DNA from 3 places in the Ottowia massiliensis genome. Region 1 is predicted to be linked to each of the others. Evidence: predicted binding sites of a transcription regulator. Region 1 holds the regulator's gene; each other region holds the start of a gene.
The links. The regulator HrcA, encoded in region 1, represses chaperone genes, less so after heat shock. The targets are predictions, from matches to a motif close to TTAGCACTCNNNNNNNNNGAGTGCTAA.
Positions count from the first base shown of each region.

Region 2: a site for HrcA is predicted at 1,398-1,424, ahead of groES (co-chaperone GroES). Genes of this name have one in related genera too.
Region 3: a site for HrcA is predicted at 4,885-4,911, ahead of rpoH (RNA polymerase sigma factor RpoH). Genes of this name have one in related genera too.

Region 1 covers NZ_LT964854.1:1,431,283-1,438,850, reverse strand. The annotation lists gene C1720_RS06580 (TonB-dependent receptor) at 1-1,263, opposite strand, end outside; gene C1720_RS06575 (TonB-dependent receptor) at 1,447-3,669, opposite strand; gene C1720_RS06570 (DUF2946 domain-containing protein) at 3,838-4,209, opposite strand; gene cobA (uroporphyrinogen-III C-methyltransferase) at 4,327-5,166, shown strand; tRNA gene C1720_RS06560 (tRNA-Ile) at 5,339-5,415, opposite strand; gene hrcA (heat-inducible transcriptional repressor HrcA) at 5,458-6,516, opposite strand; gene C1720_RS06550 (Y-family DNA polymerase) at 6,788-7,568, shown strand, end outside.
Region 2 covers NZ_LT964854.1:1,268,562-1,276,129, forward strand. The annotation lists gene C1720_RS05820 (L-threonylcarbamoyladenylate synthase) at 1-50, shown strand, start outside; gene C1720_RS05825 (acetoin reductase) at 352-1,131, shown strand; gene groES (co-chaperone GroES) at 1,519-1,809, shown strand; gene groL (chaperonin GroEL) at 1,952-3,592, shown strand; gene C1720_RS05840 (YciI family protein) at 3,704-4,024, opposite strand; gene C1720_RS05845 (hypothetical protein) at 4,302-5,099, opposite strand; gene C1720_RS05850 (bactofilin family protein) at 5,126-5,596, opposite strand; gene C1720_RS05855 (MlaE family ABC transporter permease) at 5,741-6,862, shown strand; gene C1720_RS05860 (ABC transporter ATP-binding protein) at 6,859-7,568, shown strand, end outside.
Region 3 covers NZ_LT964854.1:2,204,927-2,212,494, reverse strand. The annotation lists gene C1720_RS09910 (3'-5' exonuclease) at 1-246, opposite strand, end outside; gene C1720_RS09905 (SulP family inorganic anion transporter) at 501-2,213, shown strand; gene purN (phosphoribosylglycinamide formyltransferase) at 2,250-2,861, opposite strand; gene C1720_RS09895 (tRNA (cytidine(34)-2'-O)-methyltransferase) at 3,156-3,617, opposite strand; gene rpoH (RNA polymerase sigma factor RpoH) at 3,882-4,826, opposite strand; gene aceE (pyruvate dehydrogenase (acetyl-transferring), homodimeric type) at 5,097-7,568, shown strand, end outside.

The sequences.
Region 1 (7,568 bases):
GCTGACTTCATCGCGCCCGCCGAAATCGTTGCGCCAGGAGGCAAATTGCAGGCGGCTGAGGTCCACGCCCGCCAGCAGGCGGTTGGGGCGGCCCGCGATCTGGTTGCGGCGCAGCACGTCAAGCCGACCGCCGATGAGGTCGCGGTGGTGGTCCAGATTCACCCATGAAGAGCGCTGCACGCGCTGGCTGGCCGGAGCGGCGCCGCCCAGCCAGGCGAAGTTTTCGATATTGCGCCAGTCGCTGAAGCCCTTGAGCGCGTAGAGGCGCCCGTCCACTTGCCAGCCGGGGGCGGCGTCCCATTGCAGGTGGACGCGCAGCCAAGTGTTGCGCGCCTTGAAGATGCCATCTTCAAGCTGGTTGTAGTTGATGTGGCGCAGCGCTCCGGCCAGGCGGCCATTGATCAGGGGCGTGCCGTAATAGACGTTGCGGGCGTTGTCGCTGGCGTGATCCAGTGCCAGCGTCAGGCGCAGGCGGGCGCTGAAGCGGGCCAGCAGCGAGGCGTTGAGCTGGTTTTTGACCGTGCGCTCAGCCTGCACGGGGCTGTGGGCATGAGCGCCCGCGTAGTCCAGCCGCCAGGCCAGCGTGTCCGCCTTGAGCGCGCCGCCCGCGCCTAAGTGCAGGCGGTGGGCGCGGTGACTGCCCAGGCTGTAATCCAGCTCCGGACGCTGGCGCTCGAAGCTGGCTTCGCGCGTGATGAGGTTCACCACCGCGCCCGTGCCCCAAGCCCCATGCAGCACGGAAGAGGGGCCGCGCAGCACTTCGATGCGGGCGAGGTTGCCGGTGTCAAGCAGGCGGCTGGACATGCCCGTGCCGCCCGGAATAGGCAGGCCGTTGTAGAGCCAGCTCACGCCGCCAGCGAAGCCGCGCGCCGAAAAGGAGCCGGGCGAACCGGGGGAATGGCTGGCGCTCAGGCCCGCCGCCTTTTCGGCTGCTTCGAGTACGGTGCGGTCGCCGCGCGACTGCATGGCGGCCCGGCCCAGCACTTCAACGCTGGCGGGAATGTCCTTGATGGGAGCCTCCAGCCGCGAGGCGGTGGCCGCCGCCGATTCCAGCGGCACGGTGCGGCGGGCCAGGGCATCGCCATCGTCTGCGCCATCCTCCACACCACTGGCCGCAACGGTGACGGCGGGCAGGCTGGCCTCGGCATAGGAAGAAGCATTTGAGAAAGGGCGCTGCGGGTGTTTTTGCGGAAGGTTCTGTGCGGCGGCAGGCAGCGCCAACAGGGCGGCGCTCAGGACGCAGGAGGCGGGGTGAACTCGCATGGCAATTCCTTCGCGGCGCGTAGGCCGCTCATGTTCATTGAAAAAGGAGCGGATTTGGCGGGGTTAAAAACGGCTCTCGCGCCCTTTCCACCAGGACCTCATGCTCCAATTAAAGGAGCAAAACCAAAGGGCGGAGCAAGACGCGAGCGGAATGAACGCCCGCGCCTGGGCGCTTTGGCCGGGTCAGAAGGACAGGTGCAGCGTCAGATCAAACGCACGGGGCGCGCCGAGGTAGGCCATGTTTTTGCCTGAACCCATTTCGGTGGCATAGACCTTGTCGGTGGCGTTGCGCACGCGAAAGTCCAGCGTGGCGCCGGGGCGCATCTGCCAGCTCAGGCCCAGGTCAAGCAGGGTGTAGGCGGGCCAGTGCAGGGTGTTGGCCGCATCGGCATAAATCTTGCTGACGTGGCGCAGGCCCGCGCTGGCTTTGAGCGCGGGGGTGATGCCGTAGGTGACCCAGAGGTTGGCGATGGTGTCGGGCGAGTTGGTGGGGCGTTTGCCTGCCATGGAGACGCCGTTGATGTAGAAGCTGTCGTACTTGGCGCGTGAATGGCCAATGTTGCCTTCCAGCAGCCACCTGGGCGTGGGGCGCAGGCTGATGGCCGCTTCCACGCCGCGCGAGGACTGCTGGCCCACGAGTAGGGTCAGCCGCCGGTTGTTGGGGTCTTGCGTGGCAAGGTTTTTGCGCGTGATGTGGTAGGCGGCGAGGGTGGCCGCGCCTTGCCCGTTCCAGAAGCTGAACTTGGCGCCGGCCTCGAACTGGCGGCCCTTGGTGAGGTCGGTGTAGTTGAGCAGGGCGTCGGCGGAGGCAGTGGTGAGAATGCCTGCTGGCGGATCGGCGGCCGTGGCGTATTGCGCGTAGAAGGTCATGCCGGGCGAGGCGTCCCACACCAGGCCCAGCCGCCCGGTGGTGGGGTGGTAGTTGCGGCTGAGGGTGGCAGGGTTGCTGGCGGTGACGCGGCCGTGGTTGGTCAGGTGCAGCCGCAGGCGCTCATGCCGCAGGGCCGTGACGAGATGCAGGCCGTCAACGAGCGCAGTGCGGTTTTCGGCATACAGCGCCAGGGTTTTGACGCGGTTGGTGCGCAGCGGCACGAGCGTGGGGGAGAGGCCCGGAATGGTGAAGAAGCGCTCGGTCTGGAAGTTCCAGGGATCGACGATGCTCACGTAGTCATCGTCGTATTTCGGGTAGCGCGTCTGGCGGTTGTGGCTGATGTCCAGGCCAAAAGCCCAGTCGCTGGCGCGGCCCGCGATGGCGCTTTTCCATACGCCGTCAATGCGGTCGCCCACCACGCGCTGCTCATGGCGCTGCAAAAGGGCGTCCACGCGGCGCACGGCGGTGTTGGTGTCGTTGAACGAATAGACCTCCACGTTGCGGTAGTCGCGCCGCGCGTCATAGGCATAGAAGGTGTTTTTCAGGCTGAAGGCGCTGCTGGCCTGCCATTCGGTCACGGAGCGCAGCCACTGCACGCGCTGGGCATAAACGCCGTCGATGCTGTTGTAGTTCTTGAAGCGCGTGGAGCGGTCAATGCGGCCCACTGCGCCCACGGGCTGGAGCAGCGGAGTGCCCCAGTAGGGGCGGTCCACGTGCTCGGTCTGGTATTCATACGCCAGCAGGTGCGAGAGGGCGGGCGTGAGGTCGCTCAGCAGCGAAGTGGCAATTTGCGTGGCGCGCGACTGCATGCCTTCCACATGGCTGTGTGCGCGGCGGTGGTTCACGTCCAGCCGCAGGTGGTGGTCGCCGTGGCGCGCGCCCTCGCCTGCGATGCGGCGGTTCAGGCCCACGCTGGCTTCGCCCAGGCGGTGGCTGCCCAGGCGCAGGCGGCCTTCGGTGATGGGGGTGCGCTCGGCGGTTTTGGTGACGTAGTTCACCGTGCCGCCCACGCCGCCCGCGCCATACAGAAAGCTGGAAGCGCCACCGATGGCTTCGGCGCGGTCGTAAATCCAGCTGTCCACCGGACGGGCGGCAATGCTGTATTGCACGTTGATGCCGTTGAAGAGGTGATTGACGGAAGCGCCCGTGAAGCCCCGGTAGCTGGAGCGGATGGCGCCAGGCGAATCGCTGGCGGTGACGCCCGGAACGCCTTGCAGCATTTCCTGCGTGGTGCGCGCGCCGCGCGCCTCAATGCTGGCGCGGTCCACCACGGTGACGACGGCAGGCGTCTGCCGCGCCGTCAGCCCCAGGCGGCTGCCGGTGTAGGAAGGCGTATCAAGCAGGACCTTGGCGGGTTGCTCCTGCGTGGAGTCGTCCACGACGACTTCTGGCAGGGCGGCCTGGGCTTCGGATTTCTTGCCGTCGCGCGGGGCGCGGGCATCTTCAGAGGACTGGGCCAGGGCAGGCGCGCACAGCAGCGCCAGAGCCGCACCCATCGCCACAGGGTGGAGGCGAAAAACAGAGAGGTTGAACATGAAAAAAGGAAAAGACGCGTTGCAGGGCAAAAAAATGGCCTCGAAAGGCGGGCCATGTGTGCTTGGCTGCAAGGCGGCCGGGCGGGCGAGCGCATCCACAGAAACGAAAGAGAGATACGCCTGTGCGCCAGGGGTCGGAAAGCGCGGCAGGCGTATAGAAAGCCTGCGCTAACCCGCCACGGACGCCTCGCCTGCAGGAGGCCCCCGCGCAGGCAGTGGCGGCCCCGCCAGAGCGGCGGTCCGTGGCGCTGGCTTCAGCGCAATGAGCTGCCCCTGGGGCACGGGGCTGGGCTCGAAAACGTGCGCAAATGGCGTGGGCAGCATGACTGCCAGGCACATGGCGCAATCCAGTGTGTGGTGATGCAGGCTTTCGCCAAATTTCTCGCCGTTTTCAGTAACGAAATACGCCCCATCGGCGGCGCACACCAGCTGCATGGGCTTGGGGTGGACGATGGGCGAAAGCCCCGCCACCGCCAGCGTCAGCGCAAACCACGCCAGCGCCAACCGGGCCAGCCGGTTCATGCGGGTGAGTGTGCGCAAGGTCTGCATACTGGAAAAGGAATAAGGGCGCTTAAATTCTAGGGGGAGAGTTTGCATATCATCGCGCGCCGCCTGATGATCGGTCTTCAAAATTGACTTGTGTCAAGTTACAAAATGATGATTTCCCACGATGGCGGGTCAGCCATTTCTGGCGATCTGCTTTTGCGCCTGCATGCCAGCGCCCCCCTGCCGCCGGGTGGCGTGGCGCTCATTGGTGCGGGGCCGGGCGACCCCGAGCTGCTCACCTTGCGCGCGCTGCGGCGGCTGCAACAGGCCGACGTGGTGCTGCACGACAACCTGGTGTCGCCCGCCATTCTTGACTTCGTGCCGCCGCGCGCAGAGCGTATCAACGTGGGCAAGCGGCCCGGCCATCACTCCTGGACGCAGCAGGCCATTTGCCAGTGTCTGGCTGACAAGGCCCTGTCGGGTCTGCGCGTGGCGCGCCTGAAAGGGGGCGATCCCTTCGTGTTTGGCCGGGGCGGAGAAGAAATGCAGGCGCTGCTGCCGCTAGGCATCAGCGTGGAAGTGGTGCCGGGCATCACCACCGCGCTGGGCGCAGCGGCCGCGCTGGGCTTTCCGCTCACGCACCGCGACTTCGCGCAAAGCTGCGTGTTCGTTACCGGCCATCTCAAGGATCACAGCGTGCGGCTGAACTGGCCCGCGCTGGCCCAGCCCCAGCAGACCGTGGCCATCTACATGGGCGTGACGGGGCTGGAGGCCATTGCCCGCGAATTGCAGGCCGCCGGCCTTGCCGCCGCCACGCCAGCGGCGCTCGTTCACCGCGTGACCTGTCCGCAGCAGCAGGTGTGGTTCAGCACCCTCGCCGATCTGCCCGAAACGGCGCGCCGCCACGCCGTCAAGCCGCCTGCCTTGCTGGTGATTGGCGAAGTGGTGCGTCTGGCGGCGCAATGGCCCGCTGAACAGCATCAGAAAGAGGAGCAAATTCAAAGGGCATAAAAAGCCGTTCTGCGCAGATTCCACTAGGACCCAATGCTATGAATCAAGGAGCTGGGCTGTGTCCGCCTGCCCGGCTCTGCCCATTTGGGGCGCAGGCAAAAGGGGCGCTTCGGATTCATGCCGCGCCGCAAAAGAAAAGGGGTTGCGAAAGCGCGCAACCCCTTGATTTGACTGGTAGGGCGTGTTGGACTTGAACCAACGACCAAGGGATTATGAGTCCCCTGCTCTGACCAACTGAGCTAACGCCCCCTTTTGAGAATCTGTTCCGAGAACGGATGAAGGGCGCGAATTCTAGCGACAGCCCTGCGTGTTCAAGGCATTGCTGACCAGGCGGGCCGTGATGTCCACGATGTCAATGACCTTGTCGTAAGGCATGCGCGTGGGGCCGATGACGGCCAGGGTGCCCACCACCTGCCCGTCGGCCTCGTAAGGGGCGCTGACCACGGAGAGGTCTTCCACCGGCACGGTCTGGCTTTCGCCGCCGATGAAGATGCGCACGCCGGCGGCGCGGCTGGAGGTGTCCAGCAGGCGCATGAGCTGGGTTTTCTGCTCGAACAGATCGAACGCGCGGCGCAGCTGGTTCATGTCGCTGGAAAAGTCGCTGACGGCCAGCAGGTTGCGCTCGCCGGCAATCACCACATCGCCTTGCGCCTGGTGCATGGCTTCGCTGCCAGCCTGCACGGCGGCATGCATGAGCTGGGCGACTTCGCCGCGCAGCGTTTCCACTTCCTGCTGAAGGCGCTCGCGCACTTGCTCGATAGCCATGCCGCCGTAATGCGCGTTCAGGTAGTTGGCCGCTTCGGCCAGTTGGGCCTGCGTGTGCCCGGCTTCGGTAAAGAGCACGCGGTTTTGCACGTCGCCATCGGGCGTGACGATGATGAGCAGCACGCGCCGCTCGGAAAGGCGCACGAATTCGATGTGGCGGAAAACGGATGAACGCCTGGGCGCCTGCACCACGCCCACGAATTGCGACAGGCTGGAGAGCAGCTGCGCGGCGCTGGCAATCACCTGCCGGGGCTGGCCGGCGGGCAGCTCCGTGGGGCATTCAGCCGGCCATTCGGCAAGCCGCTCGGCGGGCGCGTCATCGGGCGCGGCCTTGGCGGGGCGCGCGGTGAGCATGGTGTCCACAAACAGCCGGTAGCCGCGCGCCGTGGGCACGCGCCCGGCGGAGGTGTGCGGGCTGGCAATCAGGCCCAGCGCTTCCAGATCGCTCATCACGTTGCGAATGGTGGCGGGCGACAAATCCAGCCCCGCCGCGCGCGAAAGCGTGCGCGAGCCAACGGGCTGCCCCTCGGCGATGTAGCGCTCAATCAGCGCCTTCAGCAGCACACGGGAGCGGTCGTCAAGCATGGGCGGCGATTTTAGGAAGCTGTTCACAATCTGCCCGTGGGCGCGAAAAGCGCGGAATCGGGCGCTCTGCGGCGCTGCAAATTCTTGATGGACCACGAGGCCCATCTGCGCCTTGCAGCTCATTCCGTTTGCGCACTTTCAGCCCTCACGGCCAGAACATGAACAGTCTCTGAAAGTCATGCCCTCCGCGCTCCCTGATGCCGCTTTTGACGCCGCTTTTGACGCCGCCCCGGCGGGCGAGGCCCTGCCGCGCCGCATCGCCCATCTGGACATGGACGCCTTTTATGCCAGCGTCGAATGGCTGCGCTACCCGCAGCTCAAGGGCCTGCCCGTGGTCATCGGCGGCGGGCGGCGCAACGAAGCGCGCATGCTGCAAGAGCTGAATGCGCGCTACCCCGAAAGGCGCTGGACGGGCGCTGACATGGCCGCCGTGCCCGTGGACTTCTTTCCCCGCCTGGCCAGCTACGCGGGCCGGGGCGTCATCACCACCGCCAGCTACGCGGCGCGGCAGTTCGGCGTGGGATCGGCCATGGGCCTGATGAAAGCCGCGCGCCTGTGCCCGCAAGCCCTTTTGCTGCCGGCGGACTTTGACGAATACCGCCGCTGCTCGCGCGCCTTCAAGGCCGTCATCCTTGAAATCGCCCCCGTCATGCAAGACCGGGGCATCGACGAAGTGTTCATCGACTTCACCCACGTGCCCGGCGGCCAGCGCGAAGGCGGGCGCGTGCTCGCGCGGCTGCTGCAAAAAAGCATCTTCGAGGCCACGGGCCTGACTTGCTCCATTGGCGTGGCCCCCAACAAACTGCTGGCCAAAATGGCCAGCGAATTCAACAAGCCCAACGGCATCAGCATCGTGCGCGAAGCCGACTTGCAGCCGCTCATCTGGCCGCTGCCGTGCCGCAAGATCAACGGCATCGGCCCCAAGCTCGATGCGCGCCTGCAAGCGCTGGGCATCCGCACCATTGGCGAGCTGGCCGCGCGCGAGCGCCTGTGGCTGATGCGCCATTTCGGCCCCACCCACGGCGCCTGGCTGCACGACGCCGCCTGGGGGC
Region 2 (7,568 bases), 160 kb from region 1:
GCGACCGCCTGGAGCGCGCAGCAGCCAGCGCCGCAGGCGCGCGCGAGTGAGCAGAGAGTGAGTCGAGCGAAAACTTCTGCGCCAGGCGCAAGAAAAGTGCAGTCGCATTGCCATGCGCAGTGATAAAACCGGCGTCAGCTTCTGGGCCGCCGCAGACTTGGCGGCTGTGGTCAGTTCTTGGTAATGGTCTATCAGTTTTAGCTTCTTGTTTGATAGCGCGAGGTCCCCGTATTCATTGCGACACATGCTGTTTTGGAGGCATTGAATTTGCTCCTCTTTTTGAATTGAAATTATCGTTTTCCGCATCCTGCGGCCCGCTTTTCTCAACCCAGTCAGCAAAGGAGAGACACCATGACTGAAAAAGTAGCTGTCATTACCGGATCAGGCGACGGCCTGGGCAAAGGCATTGCCCAGAGGCTGGCGCAGGATGGCTTCAGGATCGTTTTGTCCGACATCAATGCCGCCACGCTGGAAAAGACCGAGGCCGAATTCAAGTCCGCAGGCCAGGCCGTCACCGCCTTCCGTGGCGACGTGAGCTGCCGCGAAGACCAGTTCGCGCTGGTGCAGCACGCCGTGCAGGCTTTCGGGCGCATCGACGTGTTCGTGAACAACGCGGGCATTGAAGACGTCATGCCGCTGGACAAAGTCACCGCAGCCGACTTTGACCGCGTGTTTGGCATCAACGTCAAGGGCGTGCTCTTTGGCATTCAGGCCGCCGCCGAGCAAATGAAAAAGCAGGGCGGCGACCGCATCTGCAAGATCATCAACGCCGCCAGCATTGCCGCGCATGAGTCTTACGACCTGCTGGGCGTGTATTGCGCCAGCAAGCACGCCGTGCGCTCGCTCACCGTCACCGCCGCCAAGGAGCTGGCGCCCTACAAAATTACCGTGAACGCCTATTGCCCCGGCGTGGCGGGCACCCGCATGTGGGACCGCATTGACGAGGAAATGGCCAAGATTCACGGCTGGCAGCCCGGCGAAGCCTTCAAGCGCTTCTCATCCGGCATCCTGATGGGCCGCCCGCAAGTGCCTGCCGACGTGGCCTCGCTCGTGCATTACCTGGCCTCGCCCGACTCTGACTACATGACCGGCCAGGCCGTGCTCATCGACGGCGGCATGGTGTTCCGCTGATGCCGCAGGCGCAGCCCGCGCCCGCCTGAAAAAAGCCGCCGCAAGACGCTTCGCCCTTGCGGCGGCTTTTTTTGCCTGGGCCTGCCCGCAGCGCACCTGGCAGCGGCAACAGCGGTTAGCCAGACAGGCGAATCGCTTCAAGGCGAAAGGCGGCGCGGCGGCAAGGCGCGCGGCGGCGGGCGGGCCGGACAGACGGACGGAAAGAAGCGGGCGATGGTGCTTTCTTTGCCAGCGGGGCCTTGAAAGCCCGAAGCCCGCCCCTATCATTGGCACTCGTTGGCGGCGAGTGCTAACAAACCAGCCCCGCCGCCATGCATTCAGCCTGGCAGGCCCGCCGCAAGGCCCCTGCCAGCCCTCTTTTTCAAACAACCTTTTGAAGGAATGTCCATGAAACTGCGTCCCCTCGCCGATCGCGTGATCGTCAAGCGCCTGGAAAACGAAACCAAAACGGCCTCCGGCATCGTCATCCCCGACAACGCCGCCGAAAAGCCTGACCAGGGCGAAGTGCTGGCCGTCGGCCCCGGCAAGACCAACGACAAGGGCGAAACCAAGGCCCTGAGCGTGAAAGTGGGCGACCGCGTGCTGTTTGGCAAATACAGCGGCCAGACCGTCAAGGTGGACGGCGACGAGCTGCTGGTGATGAAGGAAGACGACCTGTTCGCCGTCGTCGAGAAGTGATTTTTCCCGGACTGCGCCGCCATCTGCATTCATCCTGCATCCATCTTGCAGCAACTCGCAACATATTGGCGCGCCGTCTGATCCCTTTTGATTTTTGATTTCTGCCGGGCCTGACCCCGGCTTTTTACGGAGATACACACAAATGGCAGCAAAAGACGTTGTTTTCGGCTCTGACGCCCGCGCCCGCATGGTTGAAGGCGTGAACATCCTGGCCAACGCCGTGAAGGCAACCCTGGGCCCCAAAGGCCGCAACGTGGTGCTGGAACGCAGCTTCGGCGCGCCCACCATCACCAAAGACGGCGTGTCCGTCGCCAAGGAAATCGAGCTGAAAGACAAGCTCCAGAACATGGGCGCACAAATGGTCAAGGAAGTGGCCTCCAAAACCAGCGACACCGCTGGCGACGGCACCACCACCGCCACCGTGCTGGCCCAGGCCATCGTGCGCGAAGGCATGAAATACGTGGCCGCCGGCATGAACCCGATGGACCTGAAGCGCGGCATCGACAAAGCTGTGGCTGAACTCGTCGAGCAACTGAAAAAAGCCAGCAAGGCCACCACCACCAGCAAGGAAATCGCCCAGGTCGGCACTATTTCCGCCAACTCTGACGAATCCATCGGCCAAATCATTGCCGACGCCATGGACAAAGTGGGCAAGGAAGGCGTCATCACCGTGGAAGACGGCAAGAGCCTGAACAACGAGCTGGACGTGGTCGAAGGCATGCAGTTCGACCGTGGCTACCTCAGCCCCTACTTCATCAACAACCCCGACAAACAAGCCGCCGTGCTGGAAAACCCCTACGTGCTGCTGTTTGACAAGAAGATCAGCAACATCCGCGACCTGCTGCCCACGCTGGAAGCCGTGGCCAAAGCTGGCCGCCCGCTGCTCATCATTGCCGAAGACGTGGAAGGCGAAGCCCTGGCCACGCTGGTGGTGAACACCATTCGCGGCATCCTGAAAGTGGTGGCCGTCAAGGCCCCCGGCTTCGGCGACCGCCGCAAGGCCATGTTGGAAGACATCGCCATCCTCACCGGCGGCAAAGTCATTGCCGAAGAAGTGGGCCTGTCGCTTGAAAAAGTGACGCTGGCCGATCTGGGCCAGGCCAAAACCATCGAAGTGGGCAAGGAAAACACCACCATCATCGACGGCGCTGGCAAGGCCGAAGACATTGAAGCGCGCGTCAAGCAAATCCGCGTGCAAATCGAAGAAGCCACCAGCGACTACGACCGCGAAAAACTGCAAGAGCGCGTGGCCAAGCTCGCTGGCGGCGTGGCCGTCATCAAGGTAGGCGCTGCCACCGAAGTGGAAATGAAAGAAAAGAAAGCCCGCGTGGAAGACGCCCTGCACGCCACCCGCGCTGCCGTGGAAGAAGGCATCGTCGCTGGCGGCGGCGTGGCCCTGCTGCGCGCCCGTCAGGCCGCTGGCGACATCAAAGGCGCCAACCCCGACCAGGACGCCGGCATCAAGCTCGTGCTCAAGGCCATTGAAGCGCCCCTGCGCGAAATCGTCATCAACGCCGGTGACGAAGCCAGCGTGGTCGTGAACAAGGTGCTGGAAGGCAAAGGCAACTTTGGCTACAACGCCGCCAACGGCCAGTATGGCGACCTGATCGAGCTGGGCATTCTGGACCCCACCAAAGTTACCCGCACCGCCTTGCAAAACGCCGCTTCCGTGGCCGGTCTGATGCTCACCACCGAATGCATGGTGGCCGAGGCCCCGAAGGAAGAAACCCCTGCCGCCCCCGGTGGCATGGGCGGCATGGGCGGCATGGGCATGGACATGTAAAGAGCCAGCCCTGCCGGGCGTCAAGCGCCTCACCTCGGCGCTTGCCCTGCGCCCGGTCTTCAAAGCTGCCAGTCCTTCGCGAGCTGGCAGCTTTTTTATTGGGCGCGGTCTTCAGGCTGTTTCCCGATATTGACTTAAATCTTCGGCGGTTTTGGTGGGAGCAAATTCAGTAATCTGGTATTCCGCCACGCCTTCGCGGTGAAATGGATCTTCCCGAATCAGCCTTTCCACCTGTTCCCGATGATCCGCCTTCACCAGGATAATGCCGCCCGTGCGCGGCTTTTTGCGCCCCGACATCAAAAAGATGCCCTCTTTGTAATACCGTTCGAGATACGCAATATGCTCGGGCAAACAGGCTTCGACTTCCGGCAATCCTTTGATATATTCCAATGACACGATAAACATTTGTTTCCCTTTGAAAATGGCGGCCATTGAATCAAATGCCGCCTAAAAACGCCGCTTCAAAATCACAGGGCGCGCCGATTTTCTTGGCTTTATCCAGGACCCTATTCGCTATGCGCCTTTGGCGGCAAATTCGGTATTGACCGCCACGGCATGTGATCTGCCCGATTGGAACGGCAATGGTTTGCCGTTTGGCTCGGCGGTTCCACCATTTAAGAAGATATTCAGGGTTTGTGCTATTTGTTAATACTTGATTGCCTTGCCTTGCCTTGTTGCTGCGGCTTTGAGAGTGAAAAGCGGCGCGTGGCTAACGCACGGGCAGGAAAGTCAGCAGCGGGGCGGCAGCCATGCCCTGGAGAAAGGAAATGGCGGCGCGGCGGTGGCGCTCGGTCAGGTGCGCGGCCACCAGATCCAGGCGGCCAATGATCTTGCCGAACTCGCGCTCGAAGCTGAGGTTTCGCCCGGCGGGGCCGGCTTCGTTGGCCAGCAGCAAGGGGCGGCCTGCGCTGTCGCGGCGGGTGTTGAGAATCCACAGCGCAATTTCCATGTTGCGGGCGGCGTTGTAGATGTGCTGGGGGTCGGGGCCACTCAGGTAATGGAACTGACGCTGGCCGCCGTGGGCGGTGATGAGGGTGTCGGCGCAAGCGATGACGAAGGCCGCCACGCGGTCGCCCGTGAAATCAGGCGAGAGCGCCAACGCCAGCGCGGCCACGTCGCGCCGCCCTTGCAGCGCGGGCCAGGCGATGGCAGAGGCGGATTCCTGCTCGGGCGGCTCCTGCCCGGCTGCCTCGTCAGCTTCCTGCATGACGGCCTGGCGGATGGCCAGCAGGGCGGCCTCGCGCGAGGCAGCGGTTTTGCGCCACTGCACGGGATTGCGGCGGTAGAGCTTGTCGGCCAGCAACAGCAGGCTTTGCAGATTGGCCTGCATGGCGGTTCCCGCCAGGCGGTTACCTTCACTTTGCAGCAGCTCCTGCCCGCCAAATTCGGCGCCCTGCACGCTGCCGTGCGGCGTGGGGGCGTTGCTGACGCAGCCTGCGGCCAGCAGGGCGCAGGCCATGAAAAAGGCTGCCGAAGCAGCCCGATGGGAGGCGCGCAGGGCACGCATGGAAAATGCCTGCGGCACGTTTGCGGTCAGGATTTGCCAGCCTGCGCGTCAGCCGTGATTTCGCCGGAGAGCTGACCGCCTTCCTCAATCACGATCTTGCCGTAGCGCACCTTGCCGGTGACTTTGCCGGTGGGGTAGATGATGAGCTTTTGGCGCACGGTGAGCGTGCCTTCGAACAGGCCGCGAATTTCAGCCGTGTCGATTTCGGCGGTGCCTTTGAAGGCGCCTTTGTCGGCAATCTGGATGACGCGGGCGTTGATGGTGGCTTCCACTGTGCCTTCCACGGCCAGCGTGTCGCAATCGGTGATTTCAACGCCCTTGAGCTTGATGTTGGCGCCTACCGTCAGGCGCGCGCCGTTGTCAGCGGCCGCCTGCGCGGCTTGGCTGGCAGCATGCGCGCCCAGCGGCTGCACGGACGACGCAGCGGGCGCAGCGCCCAGCGGACGCACGGGAGTGGGTTGTGATTCGTTCTCGCGTTTGCCAAAGCTCAGGGCCATGTCTTCTCCTTGGGAATAAAAGATAATGTTGAATCAAATGGCTGGCGGGCAGTCTAATGGGTGTTACGCATCAAAACGGTCTGAAATGCCCGCATTTGCCCCCTTTTTCCTTTACTTGCTTTTCTTGCAATCCCCAACGCCTGCATGACCGACTCCACTCCCCGCCTGGCCGTCTTGCCTGCTGCCCGTGGCTGCGCCCAGCCGCAAGGCGTGTGGACGGCGGCGGCGCTGGCGCAAAAAGGCGTGCTGCCGCGCCTGCGAAAAACGCTGGCGCAAGCGGCGGGCAGCGCTGGCGAATGGGATTTGCGTGGCCTGGCCGGGTTTGACCACCTGGGCGCGCTGGTGTTGTGGGACGGCTGGGGCCGCCAGTGGCCCGCCGCGCTGCACGCCAGCCAGGCGCAGCGCGCACTGCTGGAGCGTGTGGCAAACCAGCCCGCCCTGCCGCCCGCCGCTGGCGGGCATGCCAGCTTCGCGCAGCGTTTTGACAGCCTGGGCCAGGGCGTGGAAGGCGCGCTGGCGCAGGTGCGCGGCTTCGTTCAGATCATGGGCCAGCTTTTTCTGGACGCGCTGCGCCTGGCGCGCGCGCCGCAGGCCGGGCCGTGGCGTGATTTTTCAGGCAGCCTCTACCACATCGGCGCGCAGGCGCTGCCTATTACGGCGCTGGTGGGCTTTTTGATTGGCGTGGTGCTGGCCTATCTGATGAGCCAGGTGCTGCGGCAGTTTGGCGCGGATGCCTTCATCGTGGACATCCTGGGCCTGGCGCTCATCCGCGAGCTGGGGCCGCTGCTGGCGGCGGTGCTGATTGCGGGGCGTTCCGGCTCGGCCATCACGGCGCAAATTGGCGTGATGCGCGTGACCGAAGAGCTGGACGCCATGCGCGTGCTGGGCATCGCCCAAGGCTTCAGGCTGGTGCTGCCGCGCGCGCTGGCGCTGGCCGTGGCCATGCCGCTGCTGGTGGTGTGGACTTCGCTGACGGCGCTGCTGGGCGGCATGCTGGCGGCTGACATCACGCTGGGTATCACGCCCAGCTTTTTCATGCACACGCTGCCGCAAGCCGTGCGCGTGAGCAATCTGGCGCTGGCCGTGGGCAAGTCGGTGGTGTTTGGCGTGGCCATTGCGCTCATCGGCTGCCACTACGGCCTGCAAGTCAAGCCCAATACCGAGAGCCTGGGGCGCGGCACCACGGCCTCGGTGGTGGCGGCCATCACGGCGGTCATTCTCATTGACGCGCTGTTTGCCGTGCTGTTCAAGAGCGTGGGCATATGAGCGGGCGCAGCGACGCTTCCTTGCTGCCCGCGCCGGGCGATCCCGTTATTGAAATCCGGGGCCTGACCAGCGCCTTCGCGCTGCCCGAGGGCGGGCGCGTGGTCATTCACAAAGACCTCGATCTCACCGTGCGGCGGGGCGAAGTGCTCACGCTCGTGGGCGGCTCCGGCACCGGCAAGACCGTGCTGCTGCGCCAGATGCTGGGGCTGAACACGCCAGCGGCTGGCAGCGTGCGCGTGCTGGGGCGGCCCGCCGCCGAGCTGGGCCGGCCGGGCGCGGCGGCGCGCGTGGGCATGCTCTTTCAGCAAGGCGCGCTGTTTTCCGCCTTCAGCGTGCTGGACAACATTGCCTTCCCTTTGCGCGAGCTGCGCACCCTGCCTGATGAACTGGTGCGCCGCGCCGCCTTGCTCAAGCTGCAAATGGTGGGCCTGAAGCCGGGCGACGCGCACAAGATGCCCGCCGAGCTGTCGGGCGGCATGATCAAGCGCGTGGCGCTGGCGCGCGCGCTCATCATGGATCCGCCCCTGCTCATGCTGGACGAACCCACGGCCGGGCTGGACCCCGACAGCTCCGATGCCTTTTGCGCGCTGCTGCAATCGCTGCACCAGGAGCTGGGCCTGACCGTCGTCATGGTCACGCACGATCTGGACACGCTTTTTGCCCTCTCCAGCCGCGTGGCCGTGCTGGCCGAGCAGCGCGTCATCAT
Region 3 (7,568 bases), 770 kb from region 1:
AATGCGTGAGAGATTGGCCTTGCGGATGCTGCCCGGCTTCCAGTGCTTGACTTCCAGCACCAGCAGGCCGCGTTCGGGGTGGAAGATGACGAAATCGGGCTGCCTTTGCAGCCGCCCCACGGGAATGTCGTGCCACACCACGCATTCATCGGGCAGGCAGCGCCTGAGCTGCTCCATCACCAGGCGCTCGCCGGGGTTCTCGCAGGCATCGTGGATACGGGAATAGGTCTGGGGGAAAACGGCCATCTGTAAATGATACACATGGATAGTTACATGATGCACACGCCATCGACTTCCGTTTTTCGCATCAAATCCGCCCTAAGTCCTAGTGAAATCAGCGCAGGCCGCTCTCAAAATAAGAGTGTTTTGCAACCAAATGCGTGTATCTTTTTGCCTTTTGCGGCCTCTTGTGTTCCGTGGCGCCCGCCTGCCCTGCGTCAAGCGGCGCGCTCCGGCGCTGCCGGACAATTGCCCGTTTCGCCATTTCGCAACCCGCCGTCATGAGCTTTGCCCTGCCCCGCTTTCGCCCCCGCCTGCTTGACGCCCTGAAGGGCTACAACCGCGCGCGCCTTTCAAAAGACGTGGGCGCGGGACTGACGGTGGGCGTGGTGGCGCTGCCGCTGGCCATGGCCTTTGCCATTGCGTCGGGGCTGAAGCCCGAAGCGGGGCTGTTCACGGCCATCATCGCCGGCTTCATCGTGGCGGCGCTGGGCGGCAGCCGGGTGCAAATTGGCGGGCCGGCGGGGGCGTTCATCGTCATCGTCTATGGCATCGTGGAGCGCTACGGCGTGGGCAACCTCATCATCGCCACGGCCATGTCGGGCGTTTTTCTGTTCCTGATGGGGCTGCTGCGGCTGGGCACGCTGGTGCGCTTCATCCCGGTGGCCGTCATCATCGGCTTTACCAACGGCATCGCGGTGCTGGTGGCGCTGTCGCAAATCAAGGACTTTCTGGGCCTGCGCATCGCCAAGATGCCGGGCGACTTTTTCGGCATCGTCAGCACGCTGTGGACGCATCTGGACACTTTCAACGGCTGGGCGCTGGCGGTGGCGGCAGCTTCGCTGGCCGTCATCGTGCTTTGGCAGCACGGCGGCGGCTGGCTCAAAACGGCGCGCGTGCCCGTCATCGGCCCCATCCTGCCCTTTGGCAGCAAGCTCTCCAGCGTGCCCGGCTCCATCGTGGCGCTGACGCTGGCTACGGCGGCGGTGGCCGCTTTTGATCTGCCGGTGGAAACCATCGGCACCCGCTTTGGCGGCATACCGGCGGCGCTGCCTGCCTTCGCGCTGCCTGATTTCAGCTGGGGCACGGCGCGCTACATGCTCATGCCCGCCATCACGCTGGCGCTGCTCGGCTCCATCGAATCGCTGCTGTGCGCGCGCGTGGCCGACGGCATGATTGACGACCGCCACAACCCCAATCAGGAGCTGATGGCGCAGGGCATCGCCAACTTCGTCACGCCCTTTTTCGGCGGCATGCCCGCCACCGGCACCATCGCCCGCACGGTGACCAACGTGAAAAGCGGCGCCACCAGCCCGGTGGCGGGCATGGTGCACGCGCTGGCGCTGCTGGCCGTCATCCTCGTGGCCGCGCCGCTGGCCTCTTCCATTCCGCTGGCCACGCTGGCGGCCATTCTCATGTTCGTGGCCTGGAACATGGGCGAGTGGCGCGAGTTCGCCCGCCTGCGCAGCTACCGCATGCCCTACCGCGTGACGCTGCTGACCGTCTTCTTGCTCACCGTGGTGTTTGATTTGACGGTGGCCGTCGAATTCGGCATTGCCGCCGCGTGCCTGACCTTCATCTACCGCATCTCCAGCCTCTCGCGCGCCGAACAGCTGGACGCTGCCACCACCCCGCGCCTGGCCGGGCACGAAGGGCAGCTGCAAATCTGGCGGCTGTATGGCGCGCTGTTTTTCGGCGCCACCAAAGTGCTGGAGAACATGGAAGACCACCTGCCCGCGCGCGCGCTCGTGCTGGACCTCAAAAACGTCATCTACGTGGACTCCACCGGCGCCGAAGCGCTGGTGCACCTGGCCCGCGCCTGCGCGCGGCGCGGCGTGCGCCTGATCGTCAGCGGCCTGATGCACCAGCCGCTGGACATAGCCCGCCGCACCGGCTTTGCGGCCCAGGTTCAGCAGCAGGGCGAAGACTGCCTGCAACCGGATGTGGGCCGCGCCCTGGATGAGGCGCTGGCCAAGCTGGCGCAGCAGGCTTGAGGCCGCCCCGCGCCGCAGGCCCCTGCCGTCCGCGCTCTATTGCGTTCTATCGCGCTCCGCCGCCTCCTGCTGCGCGGCCAGCAGCCTGGCGATGGCTTGCGGATAAATCAAGTGCTCTTGCGTGAGCACGCGGGCGGCCAGGGTTTCAGCCGTGTCGTCCGGCAAAACAGGCACGGCGGCCTGCGCCAGGATTTGGCCGTGATCGAGCTGCGCCGTAACCTGGTGCACCGTGGCCCCGGCCACTTTGCAGCCCTCATCCAGCGCGCGCTGATGCGTGTGCAGCCCGGCAAAGGCCGGCAGCAGGCTGGGGTGAATGTTGAGCAGCCGCCCCGCGTAGCGGGCCACGAAACCGGGCGTGAGAACGCGCATGAAACCAGCCAGCGCCACCAGCGCGGGCTGGTGCGCGTCCACCGCCTGCGCCAGCGCGGCGTCAAACGCCTCGCGGCTGGCGTGCGCCGTGTGATCGACCACGGCAGTGGCAATGCCCTGCTCGCGCGCGAACAAAAGGCCCTTGGCGTCAGGCCGGTTGCTGATGACGGCGGCCACGCGCGCGCCCAGCCGCTCGCTCCATTTCTGCTGCCGCGCCGCCTGCACGATGGCCGCCATGTTGCTGCCCGTGCCCGAAATCAGAATGACGATGTTCTTCATGGGCGGAATTATCCGGACTGCCCCTGGCGCGCAAAGAAAGCAGCGGAAAGCACGGAGCCGCCATGCAGAGCGGAACGGCAGGCTGTTTCAGCTCCTGATTCAATAGCATGACGTCCTAGTGGAATAAGCGCGGGCACCGATTTCTACCCTCTTCAATTCGCTCCTTCTTTTGAAGATATGACGCCGCGCCAGGCCAAGGCCGTCATGCCCCTTCGCGCCCTCCGCTCCTTTCACCCGGCATGCCCCGGGAACCTGCTCATGGGCAGGGCCTGAACAGGCGCTTTGAGCGGCTTCTCAGACAAAGCCGCACTGCCGCCAGGCTTCAAAAACCGTAACGGCCACGGCGTTGGAGAGATTGAGACTGCGCTGGCCCGCGCGCATGGGCAGGCGCAAGCGCTGGGCAGGCGCGAAGGCGGCGAGCAGATCAGGCGGCAGGCCGCGTGTTTCCGCGCCGAAAACAAGACAGTCGCCCGGCACAAAGGCGTTGTCGTGCGCCAGGCGCTCGCCGCGCGTGGTCAGGGCAAAGCACCGCGCGGGATCAGGCTGGCGGGCAGCGAGAAAAGCGCGCCAATCCGCATGCCGGCGCACGTCGGCCCACTCGTGGTAATCCAGCCCGGCGCGGCGCAGCAGGCGGTCGTTCATGGAAAAGCCCAGCGGCTCAATGAGGTGCAGCGTGCAGCCCGTATTGGCCGCCAGGCGGATGACGTTGCCGGTGTTGGGCGGAATTTCGGGTTCAACCAAAACGATGTGAAACATGGCGCGAATTGTCCGCGCGCCGCCTGTCCGCAAGAGCAGCCAGCAGACCTGATTGAACGCGCAGGGCTGGACAATCAAGAATGATTCGCTCCTCAATCCATAGCACGGTGTCCTAGTAGAAACTGCGCGAAACGGCATTTCATACCCCTTGAATCTGCTCCTCTTTTCGAGGTGTACGACGATGGCGCGGGACAGTTGAATGCCTGCCCAGCCATGAAAAAGCCGCCCGGGGGGCGGCTTTTCTTCAGGCAGCGGATATGGGCTTCAGGCGTATCCGGCCAGCGCCTTGCGCATTTTTTTCATGGCGGCCACTTCGATCTGGCGGATGCGCTCGGCGCTGACGCCGTATTCGGCGGCCAGTTCATGCAGCGTCATGCCGCCGCTGCCGTCATCGCGCACATTCAGCCAGCGTTCGCTGACGATGCGGCGGCTGCGCTCGTCCAGGCTTTGCAAGGCGGTGGCAATGCCTTCGGTGGCCAGGCGGTCGCGCTGGGCGGCTTCGATCATGGCGGCAGGCTCATGGCTGGCGTCAGACAGCCAGGAGATGGGGCCGAAGGCGTGGTCGCCGTCATCGGCGGGCGCGGGGTCAAGCAGCACATCGCCGCCAGCCATGCGCGCTTCCATCTCGCGCACTTCTTCGGGCTTGACCTTGAGTTCTTCGGCCACGGTGAGCACCTGCGCCTGCGTGAGCGTGTCGCGCGGGGTGATGTCGGACTGGGCGTCTTCGGCGCGCAGCTCGTGCTTTATGGAGCGCAGGTTGAAAAAGAGCTTGCGCTGCGCCTTGGTGGTGGCGAGCTTGACGACGCGCCAGTTCTTGAGGATGTATTCGTGGATTTCGGCCTTGATCCAGTGCAGCGCGTAGCTGACCAGGCGCACGCCCTGATCAGGGTCGAAGCGCTTGACGGCCTTCATCAGCCCCACGTTGCCCTCCTGTATCAAATCGCCATGCGGCAGGCCGTAGCCCAGATACTGGCGCGAGACGGAAACCACCAGCCGCAGGTGTGAAAGCACCAGGCGGCCCGCCGCCTCCAGGCTGCCGCTGCTGCGCAGCTCGCGCGCGGCTTGCTGCTCTTCTTCTTGCGTGAGCAGGGGCAGGCGATTGACGGCGGTGATGTAGGCATCCAGATTGCCCAGCGAAGGCACCACGGCCCACGGATTGGCCACGGCAACGGCGGTGGATGCTTGGGCGGCAGGCGCGGCCGCCGACATGGAAACAGGGGCAGAAGCAGGCAATGCTGTGGTTTTCTCGGTCATATTGGCAAAAATGTTAGCACTCCCTTTGGAAGAGTGCCAAAAGGGAAGTTCAACCTTGGTTGTGCAAAGGTTTGTAAAACGCGCGAGCCGCCCTTGATTCATCCCGGTTCGCCCTGTTTTGTCTGATGGCGGCAGGGGTATTTCGCTGTGCGATGATTACTCACTATGCCTCGCAGGCCAGCAGGCCACATATCGTTTGTTACGACCCTTGCAGGAGATGCCTTCATGTCAGAAAACCCGAAAAACCTTTCCGGCGCCCCCATCGTGGATACGGATGAGCAGGAAACAAAAGAGTGGCTGGATGCGCTGTCCGCCGTGATTGACCGCGAAGGCGCGGAACGCGCGCATTTTTTGATTGAGGAAATGCTGGAACACGCGCGCCAGCACAGCATTGATCTGCCGTTTTCGGCCACCACGGGCTACGTGAACACCATTGAGCCGGATCAGGAAGCGCGTTGCCCCGGCAATATCGAGATCGAAAAGCGCCTGCGCGCCTACATGCGCTGGAACGCAATGGTGATGGTGGTGCGCGCCAATCGCCTGCATCCGGCTGACGGGGGCGATTTGGGCGGCCACATTGGCTCTTTTGCCTCGCTTGCTTCCATGCTGGGCGCGGGTTTCAACCATTTCTGGCACGCCGAAAGTGAAGGGCATGGCGGCGATCTGGTTTATTTGCAGGGCCATAGCTCGCCCGGCATTTACGCCCGCGCATTTCTGGAAGGGCGTATCACCGAAGAGCAGCTGAACAACTTCCGCCAGGAAACGGGCGGCAAGGGGCTGTCCAGCTATCCGCACCCCAAGCTGATGCCGGAGTTCTGGCAATTCCCCACCGTGAGCATGGGGCTGGGGCCGCTGATGGCCATTTATGAAGCGCGCTTTCTGAAATATCTGCACGCGCGCGGCATCGCCAATACGGAAAACCGCAAGGTCTGGGCCTTTCTGGGCGATGGCGAGATGGACGAGCCGGAGAGCCTGGGCGCCATCGGCATGGCCGCGCGCGAGGGGCTGGACAACCTCATCTTCGTCATCAACTGCAACCTGCAACGGCTGGATGGCCCGGTGCGCGGCAACGGCAAGATCATCCAGGAGCTGGAGGGCGACTTCCGGGGTGCGGGCTGGAATGTCATCAAGCTCATCTGGGGCAAGGGCTGGGACGATCTGCTGGCGCGCGATAAAAGCGGCAAGCTGCGCCAGCTGATGATGGAAACGCTGGATGGCGAATACCAGGTCTACAAAGCCAAGGACGGCGCTTACGTGCGCGAGCATTTCTTCGGCAAATACCCCGAAACCGCCAAGCTGGTGGAGCACATGAGCGACGAGGAAATCTGGAGCCTGCGCCGTGGCGGCCACGAGCCGAGCAAGGTGTATGCCGCCTTCCATGCCGCGCAGCACCACAAAGGCCAGCCCACCGTGCTGCTGGTGAAAACCATCAAGGGCTACGGCATGGGCAAGTACGGCGAAGGCAAGAACACCATCCACCAAACCAAGAAGCTTGACGATGAAGGCGTGCGCTACATGCGCGACCGCTTCAGCATCCCCGTGCCCGACAGCGAGCTGCCCAAGCTGCCCTACTACAAGCCAGCGGACGACACGCCCGAAATGCGCTATTTGCACGAGCGCCGCAAAGCCCTGGGCGGCTACCTGCCGCACCGCCGCACCAGGGCCGACGAGCAGTTCACCGTGCCCGCGCTGGAAACGTTCAAGGCCGTGCTGGAGCCTACGGCGGAAGGCCGCGAAATCAGCACCACGCAGGCCTACGTGCGCTTTCTGACCCAGCTGCTGCGCGATCAGGCGCTGGGGCCGCGCGTGGTGCCCATCGTGGTGGATGAATCGCGCACATTCGGCATGGAAGGGCTGTTCCGCCAGATCGGCATCTACAACCCCAAGGGCCAGCTCTACACGCCGGTGGATCGCGACCAGGTCATGTACTACAAGGAAGACAAGGCCGGGCAGATTCTTCAGGAAGGCATCAACGAAGCGGGCGGCATGGCCAGCTGGATTGCCGCCGCCACGAGCTACAGCACCTCGAACCGGATCATGATTCCGTTCTACGTGTACTACTCCATGTTCGGCTTTCAGCGCTTTGGCGATTTGGCCTGGGCGGCGGGCGACATGCAGGCGCGCGGCTTCTTGCTGGGCGGCACTTCGGGCCGCACCACGCTCAACGGCGAAGGCTTGCAGCACGAAGACGGCCACAGCCAGGTGCAGGCGGCGCTCATTCCCAACTGCGTCTGCTACGACCCCACTTTCGCGCATGAAGTGGGCGTAATCCTGCACCACGGCCTCAAGCGTATGGTGGAAAAGCAGGACAACGTCTTCTACTACATCACCCTGCTGAACGAGAACTACGCCATGCCCGGCCTGAAGGCGGGCACCGAAGAGCAAATCATCAAGGGCATGTACCTGTGCAGCCCCGGCGCACAAGCGCCCGTGCAGCGCGTGCAGCTGCTGGGCAGTGGCTCCATCCTGCGCGAAAGCCTGGCCGCCCAGGCCCTGCTGGCGCAGGACTGGGGCATTGCTGCCGATGTGTGGAGCTGCCCCAGCTTTACCGAGCTGGCCCGCGACGGCCAGGACTGCGAGCGCTGGAACATGCTGCATCCCACGGAAGCGCCGCGCGTGCCTTTCGTTGCGCAGCAGCTGGGCCGGCATGAAGGGCCGGTGGTCGCCTCCACCGACTACGTGCGCAGCTACGTTGAA